3 regions of the Streptomyces sp. NPDC001220 genome follow, and region 2 is predicted to be linked to each of the others. Evidence: predicted binding sites of a transcription regulator. Region 2 holds the regulator's gene; each other region holds the start of a gene.
What was found. Region 2 encodes HspR, which represses chaperone genes until heat shock. Its sites were predicted from a motif close to TTGAGNNNNNNNNNCTCAA; they were not measured.

Region 1 (9,757 bases), on a different contig from region 2:
ACCGCCGGCTCCCGCTCCACGACCGTGATCCGCCCCCAGCGGGGGTCCCGCGCGGCGTGCGCGAGCGAGAACCCGACGCCGAGCCCGCCGATCAGCACGGCCGGCTCCGCCCGTCCGTCCAGGGCGTCCCGGGCGGCGTCCACGAGCAGCCGCTCCGAGCGGCCGTCGGAGGTGTCCATCAGGAAGCAGCCGTTGGCGATGATCTGCAGCAGCCCGCCGTGTCTGCGCAGGACCACCTCGCCGTACGGCCCCTCGCGCCGGTCCAGGACCACGGGGGGACCGTCGTCCACGGACACCGGGCCCATGATGTTCGCCATGCCGGCCATCCTGCCCCAACAGGGCTTTGCGGCCACGCGAATTACGGGTGTCGGACGGTCCCCCCGGGTGTCACTCGTTCGAGGGGCCGCCCGGCGCTTCGCGCCCGCAGTCGGCCGCAGGTGACTCATATGGTTTCCTCCCGACCCCTCACAGTTATTCGGAAAATCCTGTGAATCGCTCTCCGCGTGGCCTCGGTCATAGACAGCGACTCGCGGGACGGCGAAGGCTGGTGAGGTGAAACGGAAGGAGCGCCTCACCGTGGAACGGACCGTTGGGGCCGCGTCGACGCCCACGCCGGAGCCCGTTCTGGCGACTTCGCCGGGGGCTCTGGCGGCGGGGCCGTTCCCCGCGGCGGAGGTGGCCGTCCTGCTGGACGGTGTGCCCCGCCAGCGCGGCTCGGACGGGCTCCCCGCCCCGAGGGCCCTGCGCCCCGCCCTCCGCCTCCGTCCCTGGCGCCTGCTCCCCACCCCCACCGGCGCCCCGGTCACCTTCGCCTACACGGCTGTCCTGGCCCTGACCTCGCTCTTCGCCGTCTACGCCGGCCCCGGCCTGCTGCACGCCGTCTACCAGGACTCCAGCACCGACGTCGCCCACCTCCTGCGCACGCCCGTCTTCGTCCTGCTGGCCAGTGCGCTGTGGGTCGCCGGCGGTCTCCTCTCCCCGTACGCCCTCGCCTTCGTGCTGGTCCTGACCGCGCTGGAGCGGCGGATAGGGGGTGCCCGGACGATCCTCGTCTTCCTGACGGGCCATGTGCTGGCCACCCTCGCCACCGAGGTCCCGGTCGGTTTCGCGGTCCTGGTCGGCCACCTCCCCGACAGTTCCCTGCACCGCCTCGACTACGGCATCAGCTTCGGCGTGGCCGCCAGCATCGGCGCCCTCTCCGGCCTGCTCACCCCCTGGCTGCGCTGGCCCCTGCTCGCCGTGGTCGGCTACAGCCTCGTCACGGACCTCATCGCCTTCGAGGACCCGATGACCAACTGGGGCCATCTGATCTCACTGGGCATCGGGACGGCGCTCTGGCCTGCGGTCCGGCGCTGGTACCGGGAACAGGCCCGGGCGGGCGCGAGCGGTACGGCCACGACCGCTCCGTGACGCAGGGGCTCAGTCCCGGCGCGACGCCGCGGGCCCCTTGGCCGGCTCCGGGATTCCAGGAGCCGCTGCCCGCCGCCGTGGCGCGCCGTGTGGACTGCGTCAGTGAGCCGGGGTCCAGACGTACGGGGTCGTGGTCGTCACCGCCCTGAAGCCCAGCCGCTTCAGGATCGGGGCGCTGTCGGCCGAGGCCTCCACGAGGAGGTAGGGCGCGTTCCGGGCGGCCGCCCGGGTCGCCCGCAGGGCCACCAGGGCGCGGTAGACGCCCTTGCCCCGCCACTCGGCGAGTGTGGAGCCGCCCAGCAGCACGGCGAAGTCCGTGCCGGGCCGGAAGGCCACCCAGGCCGCCGACACGACCTCCCCGGCCGCCTCGGCCACGTACACCTCGTTGTCGTCGGGTGCGACCGTGAGCCGGCCCCGCAGGTACCCGGCGATCCACGCCATGTCCTCACCCCACACCGCCGTCTCCAGCGCCGCGATGCGGTCCAGGTCCGCGTCGGCGGTGACCCGGCGCAGGGCCACCTCCGGGGGAAGCGCCGGAGACCGTGCGGCCAGCTCCTCGACCGGGGCGATCACGACGGTCTCCCGCGGCTCGGGCACGAAGCCCGCCGCGCGCAGCCGGCCGGGGAGGTCCGCCGGGTCGTCGTGCCCGCGCGTCTTCCATTCCACCGCCTCCCCGCGGGCCGCGAAGAAGTCCCGTTGCCGGGCGATCAGCGCGTCCAGCTCGGGGCCGCGCACACCGCCCCAGTCACGCGGCCCGGTCACGAAGCCGCGGTGCTGGCCCACGACCCGGAGCACGGGGCCGTCGTGCTGGTAGGTGATCCCGGGCGCGGGGACGGGCTGGACGGCGCGCATCTGGGCGTCGTAGGCGGCCAGCAGGGCCGCGTCGGTGTCGGTCATCGGCCGACCGTAGGGGGAATGCACCCGTGCCGGTCCACTGTTTTTCTTTCACAGGTGCCATACCGCCAGGTCACCACCCGATCGCTCAGAGCGAACGCGGCCCGGGGAACATTCCGAGGCTCACATGCATTGAGTCGGCATAGCTCAAGTTCAATGCCGAAGGGGAGATCATGGCTTCGACGTCCGCATCACTCACCCTCCCTGTGCTGCCGCTCGACGGCGAGGTCGTGCTGCCCGGGATGGTGGTCCCGCTGGACCTCAAGGACCCCGATGTACGTGCCGCCGTGGAGGCCGCCCAGGCCGCCGCCCGTACCGAGCCCGGCAAGCCCAGGGTGCTGCTGGTGCCGCGTATCGACGGGACCTACCCGAGCACCGGTGTGCTCGGCACCGTGGAGCAGGTCGGCCGGCTGGCCGACGGTGACCCCGGCGCGCTGATCCGCGGCCGTCACCGCGTCCGCATCGGCGCCGGTACCACCGGCCCGGGTGCCGCCCTGTGGGTGGAGGGCACCCGTATCGAGGAGAACGTCCCGGAACCGGTGCCCGGTCATGTCACCGAACTGGTCAAGGAGTACAAGGCCCTCGCCACCGCCTGGCTGCGCAAGCGCGGCGCCTGGCAGGTCGTGGACCGGGTGCAGGCCATCGACGAGGTGTCCCAGCTCGCCGACAACTCCGGTTACTCGCCCTTCCTGACCACCGAGCAGAAGATCGAGCTCCTGGAGACCACCGACCCGGTCGCCCGTCTCAAGCTCGCCACCCAGCAGCTGCGCGACCACCTCGCCGAGCAGGACGTGGCCGAGACGATCGCCAAGGACGTCCAGGAGGGCGTCGACAAGCAGCAGCGCGAGTTCCTGCTCCGCCGCCAGCTCGAAGCCGTCCGCAAGGAACTGCGCGAGCTGAACGGCGACTCCGCGAAGGACGGCGAGGAGTCCGACGACTACCGCGCCCGCGTGGAGGCCGCCGACCTGCCGGAGAAGGTCCGCGAGGCCGCCCTCAAGGAGGTCGACAAGCTGGAGCGGTCCAGCGACCAGTCGCCCGAGGGCTCATGGATCCGCACCTGGCTGGACACGGTGCTCGAACTGCCGTGGAACGAGCGGACCGAGGACCAGTACGACATCCAGGGCGCCAAGGCGGTCCTGGACGCCGAGCACGCCGGCCTGGAGGACGTGAAGGAGCGGATCACCGAGTACCTGGCGGTGCGCAAGCGCCGCAGCGACCGGGGTCTCGGAGTCATCGGCGGCCGCCGTGGCGGTGCCGTGCTGGCCCTCGTCGGCCCGCCCGGCGTCGGCAAGACCTCGCTCGGTGAGTCCGTCGCCCATGCCATGGGGCGCAAGTTCGTCCGGGTCGCCCTCGGCGGTGTCCGGGACGAGGCCGAGATCCGTGGTCACCGGCGTACGTACGTCGGTGCGCTGCCCGGCCGGATCGTGCGGGCCATCAAGGAGGCCGGTTCGATGAACCCGGTCGTCCTGCTCGACGAGATCGACAAGGTGGGGTCCGACTTCCGGGGCGACCCGGCGGCCGCCCTGCTCGAAGTCCTCGACCCGGCGCAGAACCACACCTTCCGCGACCACTACCTGGAAGTGGAACTCGACCTGTCCGACGTCGTCTTCCTGGCCACCGCCAACGTCCTGGAGGCCATCCCGGAGGCCCTGCTCGACCGTATGGAGCTGGTCCGCCTGGACGGCTACACCGAGGACGAGAAGGTCGTCATCGCCCGTGACCACCTGCTTCCGCGCCAGCTGGAGCGGGCCGGACTGGCCAAGGACGAGGTGATCCTCGACGAGAGCGCGCTGCGCAAGCTCGCCGGCGAGTACACCCGCGAGGCGGGCGTGCGCACCCTGGAGCGGTCGATCGCCCGGCTGCTGCGCAAGGTCGCGGCCCAGCACGAACTGGGCGAGCGGGAGCTGCCGTTCACGATCATGGACGGGGACCTGCGCGCCCTGATCGGCCGGCCGCACCACGTGCCCGAGTCCGCCCAGGACCCGGCCGAGCGCCGTACGGCGGTCCCGGGTGTGGCGACCGGGCTCGCGGTCACCGGAGCGGGCGGCGACGTCCTCTTCGTGGAGGCGTCCCTGGCCGACCCGGAGACGGGCGCGGCGGGTCTGACCCTCACCGGTCAGCTGGGTGACGTGATGAAGGAGAGCGCGCAGATCGCCCTGTCCTTCCTCCGCTCGCACGGCGCCGAACTGGAACTCCCGGTCGGCGACCTGAAGGAGCGGGGCGTGCACATCCACTTCCCGGCGGGCGCGGTCCCGAAGGACGGCCCGAGCGCCGGCGTCACCATGACGACGGCCCTCGCGTCCCTGCTGTCCGGCCGGCTGGTCCGCACGGACGTGGCGATGACCGGTGAGGTCTCGCTGACCGGCCGGGTGCTGCCGATCGGTGGCGTGAAGCAGAAGCTGCTCGCCGCCCAGCGCGCCGGGGTGAGCACCGTCATCATCCCCAAGCGCAACGAGGCCGACCTGGACGACGTCCCGGCGGAGGTGCTGGACAAGCTCGACGTCCACGCCGTCACCGACGTCCGCCAGGTCCTGGAGCTGGCGCTCGCGCCCGCCACGAACGGCGCGACGCCGGAGGTTCCGGTAGCGGCGTGACGGACGCTGCCGGATGAAGAGGGCCCGGGTCCCCGCGAGGAGGCCCGGGCCTTCGTGCTGTGCGGTGTCAGCCGTTGGCGAGTGCGATCACCCGGTCAATGGCCCCGTTGAACTTGTCGTGGTCTCCGACGGTCGGGCCGGACGACGTGTACTGCCACGCCGTGTAGTACGACCAGCCGGCCGGCAGCGTGCCCACGTCCGAGGCGTACCGGGCGACCCACAGCGGGTTGGCGGCGGCGAATCCGCTGTAGTTGCCGGTGCAGTCGGTCCACCAGCTGGTCGCCGTGTAGATCACGGCGTTCCGGCCGGTGCGTGCCTTGTAGGTGGTGAGGAAGTCGGCGATCCAGCTGACCATCGCGCTCGCGGACTTGCCGTAGCACGCGGCGCCGTACGGGTTCCACTCGATGTCGAGGACGCCGGGGAGGGTCCGGCCGTCCTTGGACCAGCCGCCGCCGTGGTCGACGAAGTAGTTGGCCTGGGTGGCGCCGCTCGTGGTGTCCGGGGTCGCGAAGTGGTACGCGCCACGGATCATGCCCACGTCGTAGGAGCCGTTGTACTGCTGGGTGAAGTAGGGGTTCGTGTAGTACGTGCCTTCGGTCGCCTTGGTGTACGCCCATTTGACCCCGCTGCCCAGCAGGGTCGACCAGGCGACGTTGCCCTGGTAGCCGGCGACGTCGACACCCTCGGTCTGGGTGGCGTCGCCGCTCTTGGGCGTACCGCTCTGGCCGTCGTGGGCCAGGACGCCCATGCCCATGTACGCCGAACCGCGGGCGGGGGCGGCCGGGTCGGCGTGGGCCGGGGGCATGGAGACCGTCGCGAGCAGCAGCGCGAGGAGTCCGGTGAGGACAGTGGGGGCGGGTCTGTGCACGGGCATGACGTGCCTCCGTGGGGTGAGGTGGGGTCCCAGATATGCCAGAGACGGTCGGCGTGAGAGGCGCGACACGACGCGGGGTCACACGGCGCGACGCCAACCGCTGGCGTGGGCATGCCATCGATTGCCTGGTAGAGACGCTACGCACGTGGAGAACACCGGGGAAGGGGGTCCGGAGGCTGCCGTTGGTCTACGCCTGCGGAATACTTGGCGAGCTGCGGCGATGACGGGGTTTGACGGAAACTTTCAGGACTGCGAAACCGATCAGGGGTGCTGACGTGCACGAGGACGACAAGGGCGACGAACAGCGCGCCGCCACCGGGTTGACGCCAAGTGGTGCAGACCAGGAATTCCTGACCCTGGAACGCGAGTTGACGGTGCTGCTGCGACGCGCCCGGGCCAACCAGGGGGAGATGGCCCGGGAGGTCCACCCCGACCTTGAGTCCGCCGCCTACGGTCTGCTGGTCCGGCTCGACGAGTGCGGCGGCCAGCGCGCCACCGAACTGGCCGCCTACATCGGCGTCGGCAAGGCCACCATGTCACGCCAGCTGCGGGCGCTGGAGGAGCTCGGGCTGATCGCCCGCGAACCCGACCCGGCCGACGGACGGGCCTGGCTGGTCGCCCTGACCGACGAGGGCCGGCGCCGGGTCGGCACGGTCCGCGAGGCCCGCCGCGGCCGTTACGTCCGCCAGCTCGCCCACTGGCCCCGCCAGGAGGTCGCCGAACTGGCCCGACTGCTGCACCAGCTGAACGGCGTGATGGAGAGGTAGCCGCCGCCGGGGGCTTCAGGCGCACCGGGGGGCTTCAGGCGCACCGGGGGGCTTCGGGGCGCGCCGGGGCTTCAGAACTCGACGTACACCACCGTCGCGTCGTCGTGCGTCTTGCTCCGCCGCAGGAACGCCCGCTTCTCCCGGTCGGCCGCCTCCAGCTCCCGTACCCGGTCGACCAGCGCCCGCGCGCCCTCCTTGCGTACGACGTCGAAGAGGGCCGCCCAGTCGCCCTCGTGGAACTTCTCCGTCCAGCGGGTCGCCCCGTCGGTGAGGGCGGCGAACGCGCCGACCCTGTTCCGGGGCACGCTCCCGGCCACCGCACGGGCCGCGACCGAGGGGTCGGCGGCGGCCGTGAAGAAGCCGCCCTCCTTGTTGCGGACCGTGGCGTCGGCGATCGCGTCCGAGGCCAGCGAGGAGCGGGGGACGCGGTCGAGCCGGTCGTCCAGGACCGGGGTGACCCGGCCGTCGGGGGAGCGCAGGAGCAGTGCGGAGTCGGACAGGACGAGGTACTCCAGGGTCTCCTCGGACCAGCGGGTCAGGACGACCGTCGCCTGGGGCGTGCGCGGGTGAGAAAGGTCACAGGTGTCACCATGTGCGTCGGCTGTGCGCCGGATCGCCTGTCCGAGGATCTCCCGCAGTGTCAGATCTGGTGCCGAAAGGGTCAGTTCGGTCAGCGCGCCGCCGAGCCGCGCGGTGAACCAGGGGACGGAATGCAGACAGCCGGTCCCGTCCTTGGGTGGAGTGACCCCGTCCAGGACGATCGCACAACCCCCCTGCCCCGAGGCGGGAAGTCCGACACCGGCGAAGTCCTCGTTGGGGCGGTCGCGGGCACCGGGTTCCGAAACGAGTTCAGTTCGCATCCGGCCAGTCTGCACGACCCCTTCACGATCTTCGCCAAAGGCTGGCAACCGCCCGGGAATATACGCGGTCTCGCAGGTCAGCCGCCTGTTTTGGGCTGGAATGGCGCACTCCGGGAAGGCGTGGTGGCGAATCCTGTCAAAGCCTGTCGCCCGCGTCCAACCGGCCCGCCGGAAAGGGGTTCCGCACGCTCCGCCGGAACTTGCCCGCCAACTCCCCTCCGATGTTCACTCCTTCGGGTGGCGGGTCAGGCGATGCGAGACCGCCGCCCACCGGCGCTGGGAGGGTCGGGGACCTACATAACGGGTGCACGTACCGGGTACACGCACCACTTGGCACCGAAATGCCGGGGATTATGACGGGGTGCCACCCGGCTCCTTGGGTACACGAGTTCAGGAATGCGAGCACCGGTGCAGAAGACGCGGCCTCGGCGCACAGGCAAGAAGACGGCTTCCGAAACGGGCGCCGCCGATCCCGTCGGCACTGGCCGTCGCAAGCATGTCCGCACGCGGCTGATCGTGGCCGTGGCGGTGGTCGCCGCGGCGATCGCGGGGGCCGGCGCGCCCGCCCTGCTGACCGCCTCCGGTCAGCTGAGCGACTCCCAGGACCTGGTGACCCTCGCCGGGCGCACCCAGGACGCCCTGGCGCTGGCCAACTCGCTCGCCGACGAGCGCGACGACGTCACCTCCTACGTCGCCGCGGGCCGCCCCAAGTCCAAGGCGCCCTCGCAGGACCGCGGCGCCCGGGTCGACCGCCAGGTCGAGGACCTGCGCGCGAACACCGACATCCCGGGCTGGCTGCGCACCGACCTGGACGGCATCGCGGCCGTCCGCCGGTCCGCGCTCACCGGCCAGAGCACGGCCCTGCAGGCGCACGAGGCGTACTCCCGGACCATCACCGAACTCCACCGGCTCGCCGAGGAACTGGCCGAGCAGACACCCCCGAGGGCCGGCTCCGGCGCCTACGCGCTCGCCGAGCTGGACTCCGCCGTCCAGCAGTCCGCGGCCGCCCGGGGTCTCCTCCTCGCCGCCCTGGCCATCCCCAGCACCACCCGGACCACGATCGACCCGCTCACCGGTCTGCCCACCACCAGCACCACCACCTCGGACGCCGACCGGAAGCAGCGCGACGCGCTCACCGCCGCCGCCCAGCAGGCCAGGCTGCGCGCCGACGCGGCCCTCGCCGCCTTCCGCGACACCGCGCCCGAGGCGGCGGTCGAGTCGTACGACTCCACGGTCACCGGCAACGACGTCAACGACGCCGACAAGTACCTGGCCGCCCTCACCGACCAGCCGACCCTCTCCGACGGCGACCTCGCCACCGGCACCAAGAAGCTGGACACGGCGCTGTCCGCCCGGGTCGACCTGATGCGGGGCGCCGAGTCCGCCCTCTACGACCACCGCACCAAGGACCTCGCGGGGCTCCGCGACGACGACGTCACCGCGCTGGAGATCCGGATCGCGGTGCTGGGCGCCCTGATGCTGGTGGCGGTCGGCATCGCCACGGCCATGGCCCGCACCCTCACCCGCCCCCTCTCGGTGCTCCGCCGGGGATCGGCGCGGCTGGCCGAGGCCGAGGACCCGCGCACCGCGGAACCGGTCGCGTTCACCGGCCGCGACGACGAGTTCGCCCAGGTCGTCCGCTCGGTCAACGCCCTGCACGCACACGCCGCCGAGCTGTACGACCGCATCGCCACCCTGGAGACCGACCGCAAGCACCTGGTCGGCCAGCGCCAGAAGATGGCCGACGCCCGCGAGGAACTGCGCGCCGAACTGACCGCCGCCGGCGACCAGCTGGAGCGGCTGCGCACCAGCATCGGCGGCACCTTCGTCAACCTCGCGCTGCGCACCCTCGGCCTCGTCGAACGGCAGCTCGCCGTCATCGAGGGCCTGGAGGAGCGCGAGCAGGACCCGGACCGCCTGGCCACCCTCTTCAAGCTCGACCACTTCGCCACGGTCATGCGCCGGCACAGCGAGAACCTCCTGGTCCTCGCCGGCACCGAGCACGTCCAGCAGCACGCGGGCCCGATCCCGCTGGTGGACGTCGTGCGGGCGGCGGTCAGCGAGATCGAGCGCTACGAGCGGGTCCGTATCTCGGCGCTGCCCCCGCACGCGCACGTGGCCGGCTTCGCCGCCGACGACCTCAGCCACCTGCTCGCCGAACTCATGGAGAACGCCACCTCGTTCTCGCCGCCCGACGTGCCCGTGGAGATCTCCGCCTGGCTGCTGGAGAGCGGCGAGGTCATGCTCTCCGTGCAGGACGAGGGCATCGGCATGACCGCCGACCGCCTGGTCCGCCTCAACGGCCGCCTGGCCGACTTCGACCCCGAGGCGCCGTACGACCAGGAGGGCGAGAACGGT
Region 2 (9,757 bases):
CTGTTCGCGGCGGGCTGGGCGGCCTGCTTCCTGGGCGCCGTGCGCCGCGCCGCCGCCGAGCGCGGGGTCCGGCTGACGAGCACCGCCATCACCGCCGAGGTCACCCTCCATCACGGTGACGACGGGGAGTTCGGCCTGGCCGCCGTACTCGATCTCGAACTCGGCGGCGTCGACCAGGCCACCGCCGCCGAGCTGGGTGCGGCCGCCCACCGGATCTGCCCCTACTCCAAGGCCACACGCGGCAACATCCCGGTCACCGTCAACGCCACCGCCGCCGCGGCCTGACGCGGCCGGCTCCCCCAATTCCGGTCCCGCGGTGTGCGGCGGTGCCCCGGGGTGATTGTCTGGCCCCGGCAACCCGTCCCGACCCGGCCCCGCCGGCAGGAGGATCCCTCAGTCATGAGCAGTGCCTACGCGTACGAGTACAAGGTCGTCACCTTCCGGGAGTCGCTGATCGGCGACGCGCTGGACAGCGACAAGCTGGAGAAGGTCCTCAACAAGCACGCCGAGGACGGCTGGGGCCTCAAGGCCATCACCTCCGCCGACGTCAAGGGCCGGATAGGTCCCGGCGCCGTCGAGGGCCTGCTGCTCACCTTCGAGCGCCCGCGCGGCTGACCGAGCCGGAAGCACACGAAAGCGCCCCCCGACCCGCAATGGGTCGGGGGGCGCTTTCGTGTGAACGGGTTACTTCACCGGCTCCGGCTCCGGCGCGCTCTCCTGCTCCGCCTCGCCCGCCGGGTCGGCCGGCGTCTTCACGGAGTCGAGGAGCAGCTGGGCCACGTCGACCACCTGGATGGACTCCTTGGCCTTGCCGTCGTTCTTCTTGCCGTTGACCGAGTCGGTGAGCATGACCAGGCAGAACGGGCAGGCCGTGGAGACGATGTCGGGGTTCACCGACAGCGCCTCGTCCACGCGCTCGTTGTTGATGCGCTTGCCGATGCGCTCTTCCATCCACATCCGGGCACCGCCGGCGCCACAGCAGAAGCCGCGCTCCTTGTGGCGGTGCATCTCCTCGTTGCGCAGGCCCGGGACGCTGGCGATGATCTCGCGCGGCGGCGTGTAGATCTTGTTGTGGCGGCCCAGGTAGCAGGGGTCGTGGTAGGTGATGATGCCCTCGACCGGGGTGACCGGGACCAGCTTGCCCTCGTCCACCAGGTGCTGGAGCAGCTGGGTGTGGTGGATGACCTCGTAGTCGCCGCCGAGCTGCGGGTACTCGTTGCCGATCGTGTTGAGGCAGTGCGGGCAGGTGGCGACGATCTTCTTGGCCGACTTCGGCTTGCGGGACTCCTCGGTCACCTTGCCGTCGTCGTCCGTCTCCTCGCCGAACGCCATGTTCAGCGCCATGACGTTCTCCATGCCGAGCTCCTGGAACAGGGGCTCGTTGCCCAGGCGGCGGGCGGAGTCGCCGGTGCACTTCTCGTCGCCGCCCATGATCGCGAACTTGACGCCCGCGATGTGCAGCAGCTCGGCGAAGGCCTTGGTGGTCTTCTTCGCGCGGTCCTCCAGTGAACCGGCGCAGCCCACCCAGTACAGGTACTCGACCTCGGTGAGGTCCTCGATGTCCTTGCCGACGACCGGGACCTCGAAGTCGACCTCCTTGAGCCACTCCAGGCGCTGCTTCTTCGCCAGGCCCCAGGGGTTGCCCTTCTTCTCCAGGTTCTTGAGCATCGTGCCCGCCTCGGAGGGGAAGGCGCTCTCGATCATCACCTGGTAGCGGCGCATGTCGACGATGTGGTCGACGTGCTCGATGTCCACCGGGCACTGCTCGACGCAGGCGCCGCAGGTGGTGCAGGACCACAGCACGTCCGGGTCGATGACGCCGTTCTCCTCGGCGGTGCCGATCAGCGGCCGCTCGGCCTCCGCGAGGGCGGCGGCGGGCACTCCGGCCAGCTGCTCCTCGCTCGCCTTCTCCTCGCCCTCCATGGTCTTGCCGCCGCCCGCGAGCAGGTAGGGCGCCTTGGCGTGGGCGTGGTCGCGCAGCGACATGATCAGCAGCTTGGGGGAGAGCGGCTTGCCGGTGTTCCAGGCCGGGCACTGCGACTGGCAGCGGCCGCACTCGGTGCAGGTGGAGAAGTCCAGCAGGCCCTTCCAGGAGAACTGCTCGACCTGGGAGACGCCGAAGACGTCGTCGTCACCGGGGTCGGTGAAGTCGATCGGCTCGCCGCCGGAGGTCATCGGCAGCAGGGCGCCCAGGGAGGTCTCACCGGTGGCGTTGCGCTTGAACCAGATGTTCGGGAAGGCCAGGAAGCGGTGCCAGGCGACGCCCATGTCGGTCTTGAGGGCGACCACGATCATCCAGATGAAGGAGGTCGCGATCTTCAGGCCGGCGAAGAAGTAGGTGAGGTTCTGGAGCGTGGAGACGTCCATGCCCCCGAGCCAGTGGACCACCGGGTAGGAGATGAAGAAGGAGGCCTCGTAGGAGTCCACGTGGTGCTGGGCGCCCTCCAGGGCGTGCAGCATGAAGATGCAGACGCCGACGACCAGGATGACCGTCTCGACGAAGTACGCCTGGCCGAAGTTGGAGCCGGCGAAGCGGGACTTGCGGCCCGGCCGGTTCGGCTTGCTCAGCTGGCGGATGACGATCAGCACCAGGATGCCGAGGACCGTCATGGTGCCGATGAACTCGACGAAGACGTTGTACGGCGCCCACTCGCCGATGACCGGCAGCAGCCAGTCGGCCTGGAACAGCTGGCCGATGGCGTTGACGATCGTCAGCAGCAGCGAGAAGAAGCCGACCGCGACGAACCAGTGCGCCACGCCGACGATGCCCCACCGGTTCATCCGGGTGTGGCCGAGGAACTCCCTGACCACCGTGACGGTCCGCTGCACGGGCTCGTCGGTACGGGTGCCGGCGGGCACGTTCTGGCCGAGCCGCATGAAGTTGTAGATCTGAAAGACGGCGCGGGCGAACAACGCCACGCCGACCACGATCAGAACCAGCGACACGATGATCGCGGCGAGTTGCATGGGGGCTCCTCGGGCCTGCGAGGGGTCTCTTCGGGTCTCTGCGCGAGGGTGCCCGAAATTACTAAGCGGTAACTTATGCAGTCGGTCTGAGACTACCCGCATCTTTACTCGCACTGTAGTCAGGTGCGGGGTGATCTGAATCGCTGAGGTGTGCCTGACCTGCCGCTGCCTTGCGGCGGCAAAGTGATCGTGTTATTCGTGTTACTCGTACGGAATTGTTACATTTAGGTCTAATTTAGACCTGTGCTCTACGGGATCGCCGCCGCCACCACCGCCCTGCTGCTCGCCGCCGTCCTCGCCGCGCTGATCCGGCCGTTCGCCCTGCGGCTGGGGCTCGTCGACCGCCGGCGGGCGCGCCCTGTCCCGGTGCTCGGCGGGTTCGCCGTCGTGGGCGCCACCTGTCTGGTCGCCGGTGCCGGCGACTGGAGCGGGGTCGCCCCGCTCGGTACCGGGGTCGGGGAGCTGCTGGCCGCGGGGGGAGCCGTGGCGCTCCTCGGGCTGGTCGCCGACGTGTGGCGGCTGAAGACCCGGTTCCTGCTCTTCGGTACGGCCGTGGCGGCCGCCTGTGTGGTGCCGTACGGGGAGTTCGGGGTGGGCGAAGGGCTGCTCGGGGTCGGCTGGATCGCCTTCGTCGCCGTCGCCTTCAAGGGGCTCGACCACGCGGACGGGCTGGCCGGGACCGTGGGGGTGATCACCGCTTTCGGGGTGGGGGCCTGCGCCGCCGCCGAGGTCATGGACGGGCTGGCCGTGCTGCTGAGCGTGCTCGCGGCGGCGCTCACCGGGTTCCTCATGCACAACTGGCACCCCGCGCGGATCGCGCTGGGCGCCACCGGCTCGCTGTTCGCCGGGTTCGTGCTGGCCGCGGCCGCGCTGATCACCCGGACCGGGTACGACCCCGGCGCCAGCGCGGGCGTGCTGTTCGCGCTCACCGCCGTCGCGAGCGCCGACGTCCTGCTCGTCGTGCTGTCGCGGCTGCTTGCCGGGCGGCCGGTGCTGCGGCGCGGGCCCGACCATCTCGCCCACCGGCTGCGGCGGCTCGGGCTCACCCCGCCGGGCGTGACCGTCGTCCTCGGCGCCGGATCCTTCGCGGGGGTACTCGTGGGGGTGCTCGTGCATGGCGGCTGGGTCGGGCGGACAGGCGCCACATGCGTCGCCTGCGTCACCGTCAGCGTCGTGCTGCTACTCCTTCGGGTGCCGGTGTATGGGCCCCGGCGTCTGGAATCCACGCAGGTCAGCGGGTACTTGCGTGTAAGGAACGGATAAGAGTTGAGCCTTGACGACTCAGGTCTGTTGACCCGTGGCCGGGCTTGATGCACACTTGAGTCCGTTCCACTCAAGTCAGCTGGAGGAAATCACCATGGCACGTGCGGTCGGCATCGACCTGGGCACGACTAACTCTGTCGTCAGCGTTCTTGAAGGCGGCGAGCCCACCGTCATCACCAACGCCGAGGGTGCCCGGACCACGCCGTCCGTCGTCGCCTTCGCCAAGAACGGCGAGGTTCTGGTCGGCGAGGTCGCCAAGCGTCAGGCGGTCACCAACGTGGACCGCACCATCCGGTCCGTGAAGCGTCACATGGGCACCGACTGGAAGATCCAGCTGGACGGGAAGGACTTCAACCCGCAGCAGATCTCCGCGTTCATCCTGCAGAAGCTGAAGCGGGACGCGGAGGCCTACCTGGGTGAGAAGGTGACCGACGCGGTCATCACCGTCCCGGCCTACTTCAACGACTCCGAGCGCCAGGCGACGAAGGAGGCCGGCGAGATCGCGGGCCTGAACGTCCTGCGTATCGTCAACGAGCCCACCGCGGCCGCGCTCGCCTACGGCCTCGACAAGGACGACCAGACGATCCTCGTCTTCGACCTCGGTGGCGGCACCTTCGACGTGTCCCTCCTGGAGATCGGCGACGGCGTCGTCGAGGTGAAGGCCACCAACGGCGACAACCACCTCGGTGGTGACGACTGGGACCAGCGCGTCGTCGACTACCTGGTCAAGCAGTTCGCGGCCGGCCACGGCGTGGACCTCGGCAAGGACAAGATGGCCCTCCAGCGCCTCCGCGAGGCCGCCGAGAAGGCCAAGATCGAGCTGTCCAGCTCCACCGAGACCTCGATCAACCTGCCCTACATCACCGCCTCCGCCGAGGGCCCCCTGCACCTCGACGAGAAGCTCACCCGCGCCCAGTTCCAGCAGCTGACCGCGGACCTCCTCGAGCGCTGCAAGACGCCGTTCCACAACGTCATCAAGGACGCCGGCATCCAGCTCGGCGAGATCGACCACGTGGTCCTCGTCGGCGGCTCCACCCGTATGCCCGCCGTCGCCGAGCTCGTCAAGGAGCTGACCGGCGGCAAGGACGCCAACAAGGGCGTCAACCCGGACGAGGTCGTCGCCATCGGCGCCGCCCTGCAGGCCGGTGTCCTCAAGGGTGAGGTCAAGGACGTCCTGCTCCTCGACGTGACCCCGCTGTCCCTCGGTATCGAGACCAAGGGCGGCATCATGACCAAGCTCATCGAGCGGAACACGACGATCCCGACCAAGCGGTCCGAGATCTTCACCACCGCCGAGGACAACCAGCCCTCCGTCCAGATCCAGGTCTACCAGGGCGAGCGCGAGATCGCGGCGTACAACAAGAAGCTCGGCATGTTCGAGCTGACCGGTCTGCCGCCGGCCCCGCGCGGTGTCCCGCAGATCGAGGTCGCCTTCGACATCGACGCCAACGGCATCATGCACGTCACGGCCAAGGACCTCGGCACGGGCAAGGAGCAGAAGATGACCGTCACCGGCGGCTCCTCGCTGCCGAAGGACGAGGTCGACCGGATGCGCCAGGAGGCCGAGCAGTACGCGGAGGAGGACCACCGCCGCCGCGAGGCCGCCGAGACCCGCAACCAGGGCGAGCAGCTCGTCTACCAGACCGAGAAGTTCCTCAAGGACAACGAGGACAAGGTCCCGGGCGAGATCAAGACCGAGGTCGAGGAGTCCATCGCCGAGCTGAAGGAGACGCTCAAGGGCGAGGACACCGCCGAGATCCGCACCGCCACCGAGAAGGTCGCGGCCGTCTCCCAGAAGCTCGGCCAGGCCATGTACGCCGACGCCCAGGCCTCGCAGACCGCCGCCGGCGGTCCCGCCGGTGAGGCCGCCGGTGACGCCGACGACGTGGTGGACGCCGAGATCGTCGACGACGAGCGCAAGGACGGTGCCGCGTGACGGAGGAGACCCCGGGCTTCGAGGAGAAGCCCGACGTCCCCTCCGGCGCCACCTCCGACGATGCCGAGCCGAAGGCCGCTCCCGCACAGGGGGCGGCCCCGGCCGGGGACGCAAACGCAAGCGAGCTGACCGGTCTGACGGCCCAGCTGGACCAGGTGCGCACCGCCCTCGGCGAGCGCACCGCGGACCTCCAGCGCCTCCAGGCCGAGTACCAGAACTACCGCCGCCGGGTGGAGCGCGACCGGATCACGGTCCGGGAGATCGCCATCGCGAACCTCCTGACCGAACTCCTGCCGGTGCTCGACGACATCGGCCGGGCACGGGAACACGGCGAACTGGTCGGCGGTTTCAAGTCGGTGGCCGAGTCGCTCGAAACGGTCGCGGCGAAGATGGGCCTGCAGCAGTTCGGCAAGGAGGGCGAGCCCTTCGACCCGACGATCCACGAGGCGCTGATGCACAGCTACGCGCCGGACGTCACCGAGACGACGTGCGTGGCGATTCTGCAGCCCGGGTATCGCATCGGCGAGCGCACCATCCGCCCCGCGCGGGTGGCGGTCGCCGAACCGCAGCCGGGAGCGACCCCGGTGAAGGCCGAGGGGACCGAAGAGGCCCCCGCGGCCGGCGACGAGAAGGACAACGGCCCTGAGGAGGGCTGACGTAATAAGTACCGAGCGGAAGGAGGGGCGTCGGGGATGAGCACCAAGGACTTCATCGAGAAGGACTACTACAAGGTCCTCGGCGTCCCCAAGGACGCCACCGAGGCCGAGATCAAGAAGGCGTACCGGAAGCTCGCCCGCGAGTTCCACCCGGACGCCAACAAGGGCAACGCCAAGGCCGAGGAGCGCTTCAAGGAGATCTCCGAGGCGAACGACATCCTCGGTGACCCCAAGAAGCGCAAGGAGTACGACGAGGCACGCGCCCTCTTCGGCAACGGCGGCTTCCGCCCGGGGCCGGGCGCGGGCGGCGGCAACTTCAACTTCGACCTGGGCGACCTCTTCGGGGGCAACGCGCAACAGCAGGGCGGGGGCGGTTTCGGCGGGGGCTTCGGCGACGTCCTGGGGGGCCTGTTCAACCGGGGCGGCGGCGCGGGCACGCGCACCCAGCCCCGGCGCGGCCAGGACATCGAGTCCGAGGTCACGCTCAGCTTCACGGAGGCCATCGAGGGCGCCACGGTCCCGCTGCGGATGTCCTCGCAGGCCCCCTGCAAGGCCTGTTCGGGCACCGGCGACAAGAACGGCACACCGCGCGTGTGCCCGACCTGTGTCGGCACCGGCCAGGTGGCGCGGGGATCCGGAGGCGGCTTCTCGCTCACCGACCCCTGCCCGGACTGCAAGGGCCGCGGCCTGATCGCGGAGCACCCCTGCCTCGACTGCAAGGGCAGCGGCCGCGCCAAGTCGTCCCGGACCATGCAGGTCCGCATCCCCGCCGGGGTGACCGACGGCCAGCGGATCCGGCTGCGCGGCAAGGGCGCACCGGGCGAGCGCGGCGGTCCGGCGGGCGACCTGTACGTCATGGTCCACGTCGACACCCACCCGGTGTTCGGCCGCAAGGAGGACAACCTCACGGTGACCGTCCCGGTGACCTTCACCGAGGCGGCGCTCGGCGGCGAGGTCAGGGTGCCCACCCTGGGCGGACCGCCGGTCACCCTGAAGCTGCCCCCGGGCACGCCCAACGGCCGGACCATGCGCGCCCGTGGCAAGGGCGCGGTCCGCAAGGACGGCACCCGCGGCGACCTCCTGGTCACCGTCGAGGTGAGGGTCCCGAAGGACCTGTCGGGGAATGCTCGTGACGCGCTGGAGGCGTATCGCGAGGCGACCGCGGGTGAGGACCCGCGTGCCGAGCTGTTCGAGGCCGCGAAGGGAGCATGACTGAGATGGACGGCCGTCGACGCAGTGACAATTTCCGTGGGCCGTATGAACTGACCGAGGAGACCCCGGTCTACGTCATCTCGGTGGCCGCCCAGCTCTCCGGACTGCACCCGCAGACGCTGCGCCAGTACGACCGCCTGGGCCTGGTCTCCCCGGACCGCACGGCCGGGCGGGGCCGGCGCTACTCGGCCCGCGACATCGAACTGCTCCGCCAGGTGCAGGCGTTGTCGCAGGACGAGGGCATCAATCTGGCCGGCATCAAGCGCATCATCGAACTGGAGAACCAGGTCGCCGCGCTCCAGGCCCGCGTGGCCGAGATGGAAGCGGCCCTGGACGGCGCGGCGGCCGCGATGCGGCAGCGCGAAGCGGCGGTACACGCCTCGTACCGCCGTGACCTGGTCCCGTACCAGGAGGTCCAGCAGACCAGCGCGCTGGTGGTGTGGCGTCCGAAGAAGGCCAAGGACTAGCGGCTTGGTGCGGAAGGGGCCCGGAGGAGAGATCCTCCGGGCCCCTTCCCGTGCTCACGGCTCCAGGATCGCCCAGTCCGCACCGGGCGCCGACTCCGTGCCGTCGGCGTACAGCGCGGTCACCCAGTAGTAGTGGGTGGTGCCGGCGGCGGCCGTGGTGTCGTCGTAGGAGCGGTCCGTGGTGGCCGCCAGCTTCTCGTACGTCCGCGTGGCCGGGTTCCAGCGGTAGACCTGGTAGCCCGTCGCCGACTCGACGGCGTTCCACGACAGGCCGACACCCGAGTCGGTCGGGTCCGTCGTCAGGGTGAGCGGGGAGCCCTCCGGGGTCGCCACCGACGGGGTCAGGTCCAGTTCGTCGACGGTGACGGCGGACACGGGCCCCAGCCATCTGCTGGAGTTGCCCGCGTTGTCGATCGCGTCCACCCAGTAGCAGGCGTGGTCGCCGTCCGGCAGCCGTACGTCCCGGTAGTGGGAGGTGCCCGCCGGCAGCCACGCCCACTCCGAGCCGGAGCAGACCTGCTCGTCGCCCTCCTCACCGAGGACCGTGCCCCGGTAGACCGCGTACCGGTTCAGGTCGGGCTCGGTGTTGTCGTCCCAGTCCAGTTCGACGCCGTACTCCGTGGCCGTCGCCGTCAGCCCGGTCACCTGGGCGGGCGGCTTGTCAGAGACCAGCGTGGTGACGGTCGCGGTGTTGGAGAGCGCGGACACGTGGGGCCCCTGCACGTTCGCCACCGCGTAGTGGTAGGTCGTGCCCTCCTCGGCCGAGAAGTCGCCGCAGCTGTAGCGGCGGGACCCGTCGGAGAGGGTGGTGAAGCTGGTCGTGCAGGTCACCCACCGCGCCGTCGAGGTGTCCACGGGCAGCGTGGTCGAGCGGTAGACGCGGAACTCGTCGTACGGGGCGTCCTCCGGCTTCACCGTCCACTGGAGGGTCGCGCTGCCGATGCCCGCGGTCGCCGTGAGCTCGCGGGGTGCGGCCAGCGGGCGGGTCACCTCCTGGAGGTCGGTGAACGGCGACGCGTGGCCCGAGCCGTCCACGGCCGCGATCCGGTACTTGGCGACCTCGCCACGTGCCAGCGTGTCGTCGGTGAGGCTCACGGTGTACTTGAGCTCCCAGGACTTGGTGACGACGCCGTAGAAGTCGGTCCGCTCCACCCGGTACTTCACCGCGGCGTGCACCCCCGACCAGCTCAGTTCGGCGCCCGTGTCGGTGGCGGACGCGGTGAACCGGGCAGGCGTCTGCAGCACGGTGCTGGTGA
Region 3 (9,757 bases), on a different contig from region 2:
GAACTCGCCGCACCACACCCGGCATCGCGCTGATCACCACGGTCAGCGCGACCGCCAGGACAACCCCCTCCCACGGCTCCGGAAACAACGACCCGCCCAGGATCCCGATCAACTGATAGGTCGCGGCCCAGGCCACGCAGGCCGGCGCGTTCCCCCGGGCGAACCGGCGCAACGGCCACTTGGCCAGCAGACAGGCCAGCATCACCGGTATCCGCCCCGCCGGCACCAGGCGCGACAGCACCAGCACCAGCACCCCGTGCTCGGCCAGCTTCTCCTGCGCCTGCTCCAGCCGGTCCTCCGGCGCCCGCGCGCGGATCGCCGCCAGCCACCGCGACCCGTTCTTCGACCCCATCCCGCGCCGCCCCAGCCAGTACAGCGCCGCGTCCCCCAGGAAGGCGGCCAGCGACGCCGTCACCAGCACCAGCCCCAACGCGAACGGCGCCGTCTGGTGGAAGGCCACCACCGCCGCCGAACTCACCAGTGCCCCCGTCGGCACCACCGGCACCAACGCCCCGACCAGCACCAGCAGAAACAGCGTCGGATAGCCGATCGCCTGCTGCGTGGACTCGGTCGACGAGGTCGACGAGGTGGCCGCCGTCGCGCCGGCGGCCGCCATCACCAGCAGCACTCTCACCGCGCGACCTCCAGCCGCACGCTCTCCCCGTGACCGAGCTTGTGCACGGCGACCTGCGGCGCGTACTCCGCGGCGAGGCGCACGAACTCGTCGCCGGGCGCGTGGAACTCGTGCGGCCGCACCCCGTCCATACCGATCGGCCAGTACGTCCCGTAGTGCACCGGCACCGCGCTGCGCGGTGCCAGCTCGGCCAGCGCCCGTGCCGCCCGCCCGGCGTCGAGATGCCCTTCCCCGAGGTGGGGCCCCCAGCCGCCGACCGGCAGCAGGGCCACGTCCACCGGCCCGACCGCCTCGGCCATCTCGTCGAACAGCCCGGTGTCCCCGGCGAAGTACGTGCGGGCCGCGCCCTCGACGACATATCCGAGAGCGGGGGAGCGGTGCGGGCCGACCGGCAGCCGGCGCCCGTCGTGGCGTGCGGGCACGACGCGGACGACCAGCGGGCCGACGGGTATCTCGTCGCCGACGCCGACCTCGGTGATCGGCAGCTGCCGGAGCCGGCGGAGCGCGGGTACCGCGCGTGGTGCGCCCCGGGGCACAAGCAGGCGCGTGCCCGGGGTGAGCCCGGCCAGCGAGGGGACGTGCAGATGGTCGGCGTGCAGGTGGGAGACGAGCGCGAGGTCCGCACGACGGGCCTCGGGCGGCGGCGGGGCACCCCGCCGGCGGCGCAGGTGCGCGAGCCGGCGCGCGAACAGAGTATCGGTGAGCAGTCGTACGCCCGAATCCTCGATCGTGCAGGTGGCGTGACCCCACCAGGTGATCTCCACCGGCACCTCTTTGCCTCCTTCGTGCGACTCCCCGAAGCCTACGTGCAGGAGTAGGGTCGGCGGCGAAACCCGGAGGTGAGGGGGGACGCCATGGGACAGGTACGGGGTGCCTACGGCGGGCTCGCGCCGGTGCGGGTGACCGCCATCGCGAGTCTGACGCCCCTGGAGGAACTGGAGATCGACCCCTTCCTGGTCGACTCCCGCAGCCAGCACGCGATGTGCGCGCGCTGGGCCGTGGAGCACGGATACGTCATCGCCCGGGAACTCCTGGTCCGCGGGCTGCGTCACGACCACAGCGCCCTGTGGGCGGGTGTCCGACCCGGCCTCGACGTCTTCGTCGCGCCGAGCAGACGGGTACTGGAGAGCGCGCTGTCGTCGGTCGAGGACTTCACGGCGGAGTGCGCGAGACGCGGGGTGCGGGTGGAGACGGTGGGGCGGGCCGAGCCCTGCTACGACGCCCAGATGAAGGCACGGGTCCACCGGAGGCTGTCGATGCCGACGGCGGGGTACGACGGGAGGTGAGCCCGCTCGCGTCCACGGCCGTGTGACAGTGTTGGCGGCAGCAGACCCGCGGCGGACGCGGGTCGCGGACGTGAGGTCGGTGGGGCGTGCGGTGGCGGCGGTTCGTCGGTCAGATCGGGCGGAGCGTCGTGGTGTGGGCGGTGTCCACCGCGACCATGCTGGTCCTCGCCGGGATCCTGCCCGACTTCCAGCTCCAGTCCGCCGACGGTGACAGCGCCACCCGTATCGCGGTGACCGCGGCCCTCGGCGCCGGTGCCTTCGGTGTGCTGTCGGCCGTCGTGTGGCCCCTCCTGGTACGACTGCTGCTGCTGGTGCCCGCCCTCGTCCTCGGCCTGCTGGTCTTCTTCCTCAACGGCTCCCTCCTCCTCGTCGCCCTGCGCATCAACCCCTCGGGACAGAGCGAGGCCGCCCCGGAGACCGCCGTGATCGTCGCCGCCGTGATGTCCGCCGTCGCCTCCGCCACCGGCGGTGCCCTCGCCGTCCGTGACGACGACGCCTACCGGAGCCGGCTCTCCCGCCTCGCCACCCGCCGCCGCGGTTCCCGGCCGCCCTGCCCGGCCACCCCCGGCACCGTCTTCCTCCAACTCGACGGCGTCGGCCACGACGTCCTGACCGCCGCCGTCGCCAAGGGGCTGATGCCGACGGTCGCGGCCTGGCTGGACGACACCCACCGGCTCACCCCCTGGCGCACCGACTGGTCCAGCCAGACCGGCGCCAGTCAGCTCGGCATCCTGCACGGCTCCGCCTTCGACGTCCCGGCCTTCCGCTGGTACGAGAAGGACAGCCGGGAGGTGATGGTCTGCAACCGGCCGACCAGCGCCGCCGAACTCCAGCGCCGGGCCGTCGAGCGCACCGCCGACGGGGGACTGCTGACCCTGGACGGCGCCAGCCGCGGCAACCTCTTCAGCGGCGGCGCCGACGAACAGGCCCTCGTGCTGTCCATAGCCACCCGGCGCCGAGGCCGGGAGAACCGTTCCCGCGCCGGTTACTTCGCCTACTTCTCCGACCCGGCCAACGCCGTCCGCACCGCGCTCTCCTTCTTCGCCGAGGTCGGCCGCGAGATCGGCCAGTCGACGGCGGCCCGGATGCGCAGGCAGCGGCCCCGCGTGGGGCGCGGCGGCCTCTATCCCTTCGTGCGCGCCTTCGCCACCGTCGTCGAACGGGACGTCGTCGTGGCCGCCGTCATGGGCGACCTGCTCGCCGGCCGCACCGCCGTCTACGCCGACCTCGTCGCCTACGACGAGGTCGCCCACCACTCGGGACCGCACAGCCGCGACGCCGAGAAGGTGCTGCAACGCCTGGACCGGGCCCTGGCGCTGATCGGGAAGGTCGCCGAGCACGCTCCACGGGAGTACCGGATCGTGGTCCTCTCCGACCACGGGCAGAGCCCCGGCGAGACCTTCCGCTCCCGGTACGGCCTCACCCTCGGCGACCTGGTCCGGGCCGGCTGCGGGCTGCACGTGCCGCGCCGGGCCGAGCGCACGCACAGCGGCACCGAGGCCCGGGCCGCCGTCCGCGCGGCCCTGCGCAGGCCGGTCGAGGAGGGCGGCGAGAAGCACCGGCCCACCCGGCACTCGGAACCGGTCGTGCTCGCCTCCGGCAACCTCGGCCTGGTCTCCTTCCCGGACGTGCCGCACCGCATGACCAAGGAGGAGATCGACGCCCGGTACCCGGCGCTGCTCACCACCCTCGCCAACCACCCCGGCATCGGGTTCCTGCTGGTGCGCAGCGAGGAGCACGGCGGGGTGCTGCTCGGGGCGTACGGGGCGGAGATACCGCTGGACCGGCTCGACGGGCAGCCGGGACCGCTGGCCGCTTTCGGGGCGGGCGCGGCGGACGCCGTCCGGCGCACGCACTCGTTTCCGCACACCGCCGACATCATGGTGAACTCGTCGTACGACCCGGAGGGCGGCGACGTCCTGGCGTTCGAGGAGCAGATCGGGTCGCACGGGGGGCTGGGGGGCGCGCAGGGCAGGCCGTTCCTGTTGTCGCCGGTCTGCGTCTCGGCGCCGGTGGCGGAGGGGGAGACGCTGGTGGGGGCCGAGGCGGTGCACGGGGTGCTGCGGCGGTGGCTTCGGGAGGCGGACGGGCCGCAGGTGCCGGTGCCTGCCGGCGAGGAGACGGCCGCGTAGGGGGTGGGCCGAGGAGGGGGGCGGCTGCGGGGCGGTGGGGGCTGGTCGCGCCCGCGCGGCGGAGCCGCAAATTGACACAGCCCCGCGCCCCTTGAAGGGCGCCTCAAGTCGTCCGGCGGAAAATCGGCTGCGTTCCTTTCGGCCCCGGCTCACACTGTTCGAGTCGCAAAACCTCTCGAGCATCCCCCAAGGAGCCGCTTCTTGCAGGCTGCCGTTGCCGTTACCCCCTCCCGTCTCCCCGAGCTTCTGCTCGGCCTCGCCACCGTGCGGCCCGTGTTCATCTGGGGGGCGCCCGGGATCGGGAAGTCCTCGCTGGTGCGGGCGTTCGCCGAGTCGCTGGGGCTGGAGTGTGTGAGTCTGCTCGGTACGCAGCTCGCGCCCGAGGACCTGATCGGCGTCCCGCAGATCCGTGACGGACGGTCGGTGTTCTGCCCGCCCGAGGTGATCGCCCGGGACGAGCCGTACTGTCTCTTCCTCGACGAGCTGAACGCGGCCACCCCGGATGTGCAGAAGGCGTTCTACTCGCTGATCCTCGACCGCCGGATCGGCAGCTACGAACTGCCCAAGGGGTCGATCGTCATCGGTGCCGGCAACCGGGCCACCGACAACGCCCTCGCCCGGCCCATCGCCTCCGCGCTCGTCAACCGGCTGGCCCACGTCCACCTGGAGGCCTCGGCCCACGACTGGCTCGCCTGGGCCGCGGGCAACGGCATCCACCCGTGGATCCTGGACCACCTCACCGACCGGCCCGACCACCTGTGGTCCAAGCCGCCGAAGACCGAGGAGCCGTTCTCCACCCCGCGCTCCTGGCACATGCTCTCCGACGCCCTGCACTCCTTCGGGCGCGACCTCGACGAGGAGACCCTGAAGGTCCTCGCCCACGGCACGCTCACCCCGGCCCACGCCACCGCCTTCAGCGGATACGTCAAGATCGTGCGCAGCCGCTTCGGGATCGAGGCGATCCTCAGGGGCGACGCCGGCTGGCCGCACCGGATCGAGGACCGCGACCTGCTGTACTACCTCGCCGAGTCGTTCCGGGGGCGGCTGGTCAAGGAGCTGCCCGCCGCCAAGGAGCACATGTCGGCGAACGGCCGGCAGACCGCGTACCGCGCCAAGTCGCTGCTCGTGCAGCTCGCCGAGATCTCCGTCGAGGTCGCCCAGACCGTCATCGCGTCCGACGCCGACGGGAACCCCGTGCTGCCCTCCTGGTTCCTGATCGAGGCCGCCCGGGACATGCCCCGGCTGGTGGAGGCCCGACGATGAGCCCCAGCGGCCGTAAGGACCAGAAGAAGGCGGAGAAGAAGGACCCGGCCGCGGAGAACTTCGCGGCCGGGGTCGAGCTGCTGCGCGCCAACCCGGCTTTGCGGGCGGTCGAGTTCACCCTCTGCCGTCACGAGAAGTGCGAACTGGCGCCCCACGAGGGGCTGGTACGGGCCGACTCCGACGGAGTCCTGCACGCCCACGCCACCCGGCGCGCCGAACCTGCCGAGTGGGCCTGGGCGTTGGCCCACTGCACGATCCATCTCGGCTTCGGCCACCTGCCGGCCGCCAGCGGGCAGCGCACCCAGCCCGACCGCTACGACCTCGCCGCCCGCTGTACCGTCGTCAACCGTTTCCTGGCGACCTTCCCGGTCGGCGAGGCACCGGACCACCTGCCCGCGTCCTATCCGGAGGGCGACGAGGACCGGCTCGCCGCCGGCTGGCGCCGTGTCGGCAGCGTCCCGGCCGCCTACGAGCGCGGCGGCACCAGCGGCGGCGAACCCGACCAGCTGCTCCTCTCCTGGGACCGGTGGGCCGGCCAAGTCCCCGACTGGCAGGTCGCGTTCGCGCACGCGCTGACCCGGACCATGTCCCGGGCGATGGACCTGGCCGGCGGCCGCCGCACCTCCATGACCGGGCCGCCGACCCCGCTGCGCCCCTGGGAACAGGCGCTGAGCTGGTTCGTCTCCTCCTATCCGCTGCTCGGCGGGATCGCGGCCGGCATCAAGCTGGTCGCCGACGCCGAGCTGGCCCGCGCCCACGACATCGCGATCGCCGCCGTCAACCCCGAGGCCGGCGAGATCTACGTGAACCCACTGCGCACCCTGGACGGGGAGGAGTGGCGGTTCGTCCTCGCCCACGAGATGCTGCACGCCGCGCTGCGCCACGGCGACCGTCTCGGCGGCCGCGACCCCTACCTCTTCAACGTCGCCTGCGACTACGTCATCAACGGCTGGCTGGTCGAGATGCGTGTCGGCACCATGCCCGAAGGGCTGCTGCACGACCCGGAGTTGAAGGATCTGTCGGCGGAGGAGGTGTACGACCGGATCGCCGTCGACCTGCGCCGGATGCGGCGTCTGGCCACCCTGCGCGGCAAGGGGCGCGGCGATGTGCTCGGCGCGCCGCTCGGGCCGCCCGGCGCCTGTGTCGACCTCGACGAGTTCTACCGCCGGGGCCTCGGCCAGGGACTCGATCTGCACCATACGCAGGACCGCGGGTTCCTGCCCGGCGGCCTGGTCGAGGAGATCCGCGCCCTCAGCCATCCGCCGCTGCCCTGGGACGCTCAACTGGCCCGGTGGTTCGACGAGTTCGTGCCCCGGCCGGAAGCCGTACGGTCGTACGCCCGGCCCTCCCGCCGGCAGTCGTCCACCCCGGACATCCCGCGCGCCGGCCGGTACTTCCCGCCCGAGGAGGTGGCCCGCTGCACCTTCGGCGTGGTCCTGGACACCTCCGGCTCCATGGACCGCACCCTGCTCGGCAAGGCCCTCGGCGCGATCGCCTCCTACGCCGAGGCCCGGGACGTACCGGCGGCCCGTGTGGTGTTCTGCGACGCCGCCCCGCACGACGCCGGGTACCTTCCGACGACCGAGATCGCCGGGCGGGTCCGGGTGCACGGCCGCGGCGGTACCGTCCTCCAGCCCGGGATCGACCTGTTGCAGCGCGCGGACGACTTCCCGCCGACCGCACCGGTCCTGGTGATCACCGACGGCTGGTGCGACGTGCTGCGGGTGCGGCGCGAGCACGCCTACCTCGTCCCTGACGGCCGTCGCCTGCCGTTCACTCCCCGTGGGCCGGTCTTCCGCGTGCGGTGAGCCCGGATGTGATCGGATGGGGGCAGCGAAACCGGTTCATTCGCCTTCGTAGCCGAAAGGAACAACCGTGGCCACCACGCGCACCGCACACACCGTTTGGGAAGGCAACCTCCTCGAGGGCAACGGTGTCATCACCTTCGACTCCTCCGGTATCGGCCAGCAGCCGGTCACGTGGGCCTCGCGCTCCCAGGAGGCGAACGGCAAGACCAGCCCGGAGGAGCTGATCGCCGGCGCCCACTCCAGCTGCTTCTCCATGGCCCTCTCGCACGCCCTGGCCGGGGCCGGTACCCCGCCCACCAGGCTGGTGACCACCGCCGACGTCAAGTTCCAGCCGGGTGAGGGCATCACCGGGATCCACCTGACCGTCGAGGGCACGGTGCCCGGCCTGGACGAGGCCGGCTTCGCCGCCGCCGCCGAGGACGCCAAGAAGAACTGCCCGGTCAGCCAGGCCCTGGCCGGCACCACCATCACCCTGGACGCGAAGCTCGCCTGACCGTCGTACCCCTTCGGATGCCGCGCCCCCGTCACGGGGCGCGGCATCGTCGTTCACGGGGTCCCCGGCATTGACAACGGACCGCTCAAGTTTTGTGCTGGAGTCGGGGACGCGGCCGGGCGGAAGGGGACGGACATGGCACGCGCGGTAGGGATCGACCTCGGTACGACGAACTCGGTGGTGGCCGTCCTGGAGGGCGGTGAGCCCACCGTCGTCGCCAACGCCGAGGGGGCGCGCACCACCCCGTCGGTGGTGGCCTTCGCGAAGAACGGGGACGTGCTGGTCGGCGAGGTCGCCAAGCGGCAGGCGGTGACCAACGTGGACCGCACCGCGCGCTCGGTGAAGCGGCACATGGGCGACGGCGCCTGGCGGTTCCCGGAGAGCGGCAACGTGGACGGCACGCGGTACCGGGCCCAGGAGCTGTCGGCGCGGGTGCTGCAGAAGCTCAAGCGGGACACCGAGGCCTACCTCGGCGAGGACGTCACCGACGCGGTGATCACCGTACCCGCGTACTTCGACGACTCGCAGCGGCAGGCCACCAAGGAGGCCGGGGAGATCGCCGGCCTGAAGGTGCTGCGGATCATCAACGAGCCGACCGCCGCAGCCCTCGCCTACGGCCTCGACCGGGGCGAGGAGCAGACGGTCCTCGTCTTCGACCTCGGGGGCGGAACTTTCGACGTCTCCCTCCTTGAGATCGGCGACGGCGTGATCGAGGTCAAGGCCACCAACGGCGACACCCGCCTCGGCGGCGACGACTGGGACCAGCGGGTCGTCGAGCACCTGGTCACACGCTTCAAGGGGCAGTACGGCATCGATCTCGGCAACGACAAGATGGCGCTGCAACGGCTGCGCGAGGGCGCCGAGAAGGCGAAGATCGAGCTTTCCTCGTCCACGGAGACCTCGGTCAACCTGCCGTACATCACGGCCTCCGCCGAGGGCCCGCTGCATCTGGAGGAGAAGCTGACGCGGGCCCAGTTCCAGGAGCTGACCGCGGACCTGCTGGACCGCTGCAAGAAGCCGTTCCACCAGGCCGTCAAGGACGCGGGCGTGGAGCTGTCCGCTATCGACCACGTGATCCTGGTCGGCGGCTCGACCCGGATGCCCGCCGTCACCGACCTGGTCAAGGAACTCACCGGCAAGGACCCGCACAAGGGCGTCAACCCGGACGAGGTGGTGGCGGTCGGCGCCGCCCTCCAGGCGGGCGTCATCCGCGGCGACGTCAAGGACGTCCTGCTGCTGGACGTCACCCCGCTGTCCCTGGGCATCGAGACCAAGGGCGGCATCATGACGAAGCTGATCGAGCGCAACACCACGATCCCGACCCGGCGTTCGGAGATCTTCACGACCGCCGCCGACAACCAGCCCTCGGTGGGCATCCAGGTCTACCAGGGCGAACGGGAGATCGCGGCCTACAACAAGAAGCTCGGCGTCTTCGACCTCACCGGGCTGCCGCCGGCACCGCGTGGCGTCCCGCAGATCGAGGTCGCCTTCGACATCGACGCGAACGGGATCATGCACGTCTCGGCGAAGGACCTGGCGACCGGCCGCGAGCAGAAGATGACCGTGACCGGCGGCTCCGCCCTCCCCAAGGACGACATCGACCGCATGATGCGGGAGGCCGAGCAGTACGCCGAGGAGGACCGCAGACGCCGCGAGGCCGCCGAGACCCGCAACCAGGCCGAGCAGCTCGTCTACCAGACCGAGAAGTTCATACGCGAGAACGAGGACCGCGTGCCGCCCGACACGAAGACCGAGGTGGAGTCGGCGATCACCGAACTCAGGACCCTGCTGGACCGTGAGGCCGACACCACGGAGCTGCGCCAGGGCGTCGAGAACCTGGCGACCGTCAGCCAGCGCATGGGGCAGGCCATGTACGCGGGTGCCTCCGACGGTTCGGCCGAACAGCAGAGGGCGCCGGAAGCCGACGAAGAGGGTGTGGTGGACGCGGAGATCGTGGACGACGAGAGGGGTTCGGCTGGGTGAGGCACCGCCGTACTCCGCCGTCGTGGCTGATCGCCGCCGCGGCGGAGAGAGAGGTGGAAGGGGCTGGGGGTCAGCGGCGGGTGGTCTCCCGGCCTCGGCGGTCCGGGCGGGGGCCCAGCGCGACGAGCAGCGCGCACGCGACGTAGGGCAAAGCGCCC

Region 1: lon (endopeptidase La) is a predicted target of HspR. The motif match lies at 2,437-2,455, and genes of this name have one in related genera.
Region 3: dnaK (molecular chaperone DnaK) is a predicted target of HspR. The motif match lies at 7,687-7,705, and genes of this name have one in related genera.

Annotation. Positions count from the first base shown of each region.
Region 1 is NZ_JBSFJE010000001.1:919,266-929,022, forward strand. It holds gene ACWDGI_RS04295 (spermine/spermidine synthase domain-containing protein) at 1-317, opposite strand, end outside; gene ACWDGI_RS04300 (rhomboid-like protein) at 577-1,410, shown strand; gene ACWDGI_RS04305 (GNAT family N-acetyltransferase) at 1,510-2,307, opposite strand; gene lon (endopeptidase La) at 2,478-4,898, shown strand; gene ACWDGI_RS04315 (lysozyme) at 4,966-5,772, opposite strand; gene ACWDGI_RS04320 (MarR family winged helix-turn-helix transcriptional regulator) at 6,048-6,539, shown strand; gene ACWDGI_RS04325 (protein phosphatase 2C domain-containing protein) at 6,611-7,399, opposite strand; gene ACWDGI_RS04330 (nitrate- and nitrite sensing domain-containing protein) at 7,808-9,757, shown strand, end outside.
Region 2 is NZ_JBSFJE010000009.1:285,749-295,505, reverse strand. It holds gene ACWDGI_RS23085 (Ohr family peroxiredoxin) at 1-285, shown strand, start outside; gene ACWDGI_RS23080 (DUF4177 domain-containing protein) at 400-615, shown strand; gene ACWDGI_RS23075 ((Fe-S)-binding protein) at 685-2,967, opposite strand; gene ACWDGI_RS23070 (MraY family glycosyltransferase) at 3,211-4,230, shown strand; gene dnaK (molecular chaperone DnaK) at 4,325-6,166, shown strand; gene grpE (nucleotide exchange factor GrpE) at 6,163-6,822, shown strand; gene dnaJ (molecular chaperone DnaJ) at 6,859-8,034, shown strand; gene ACWDGI_RS23050 (heat shock protein transcriptional repressor HspR) at 8,040-8,501, shown strand; gene ACWDGI_RS23045 (PA14 domain-containing protein) at 8,556-9,757, opposite strand, start outside.
Region 3 is NZ_JBSFJE010000018.1:34,638-44,394, reverse strand. It holds gene ACWDGI_RS35280 (DedA family protein) at 1-616, opposite strand, end outside; gene ACWDGI_RS35275 (MBL fold metallo-hydrolase) at 631-1,404, opposite strand; gene ACWDGI_RS35270 (hypothetical protein) at 1,489-1,920, shown strand; gene ACWDGI_RS35265 (alkaline phosphatase family protein) at 2,052-4,052, shown strand; gene ACWDGI_RS35260 (ATP-binding protein) at 4,254-5,315, shown strand; gene ACWDGI_RS35255 (vWA domain-containing protein) at 5,312-7,123, shown strand; gene ACWDGI_RS35250 (OsmC family peroxiredoxin) at 7,191-7,616, shown strand; gene dnaK (molecular chaperone DnaK) at 7,752-9,599, shown strand.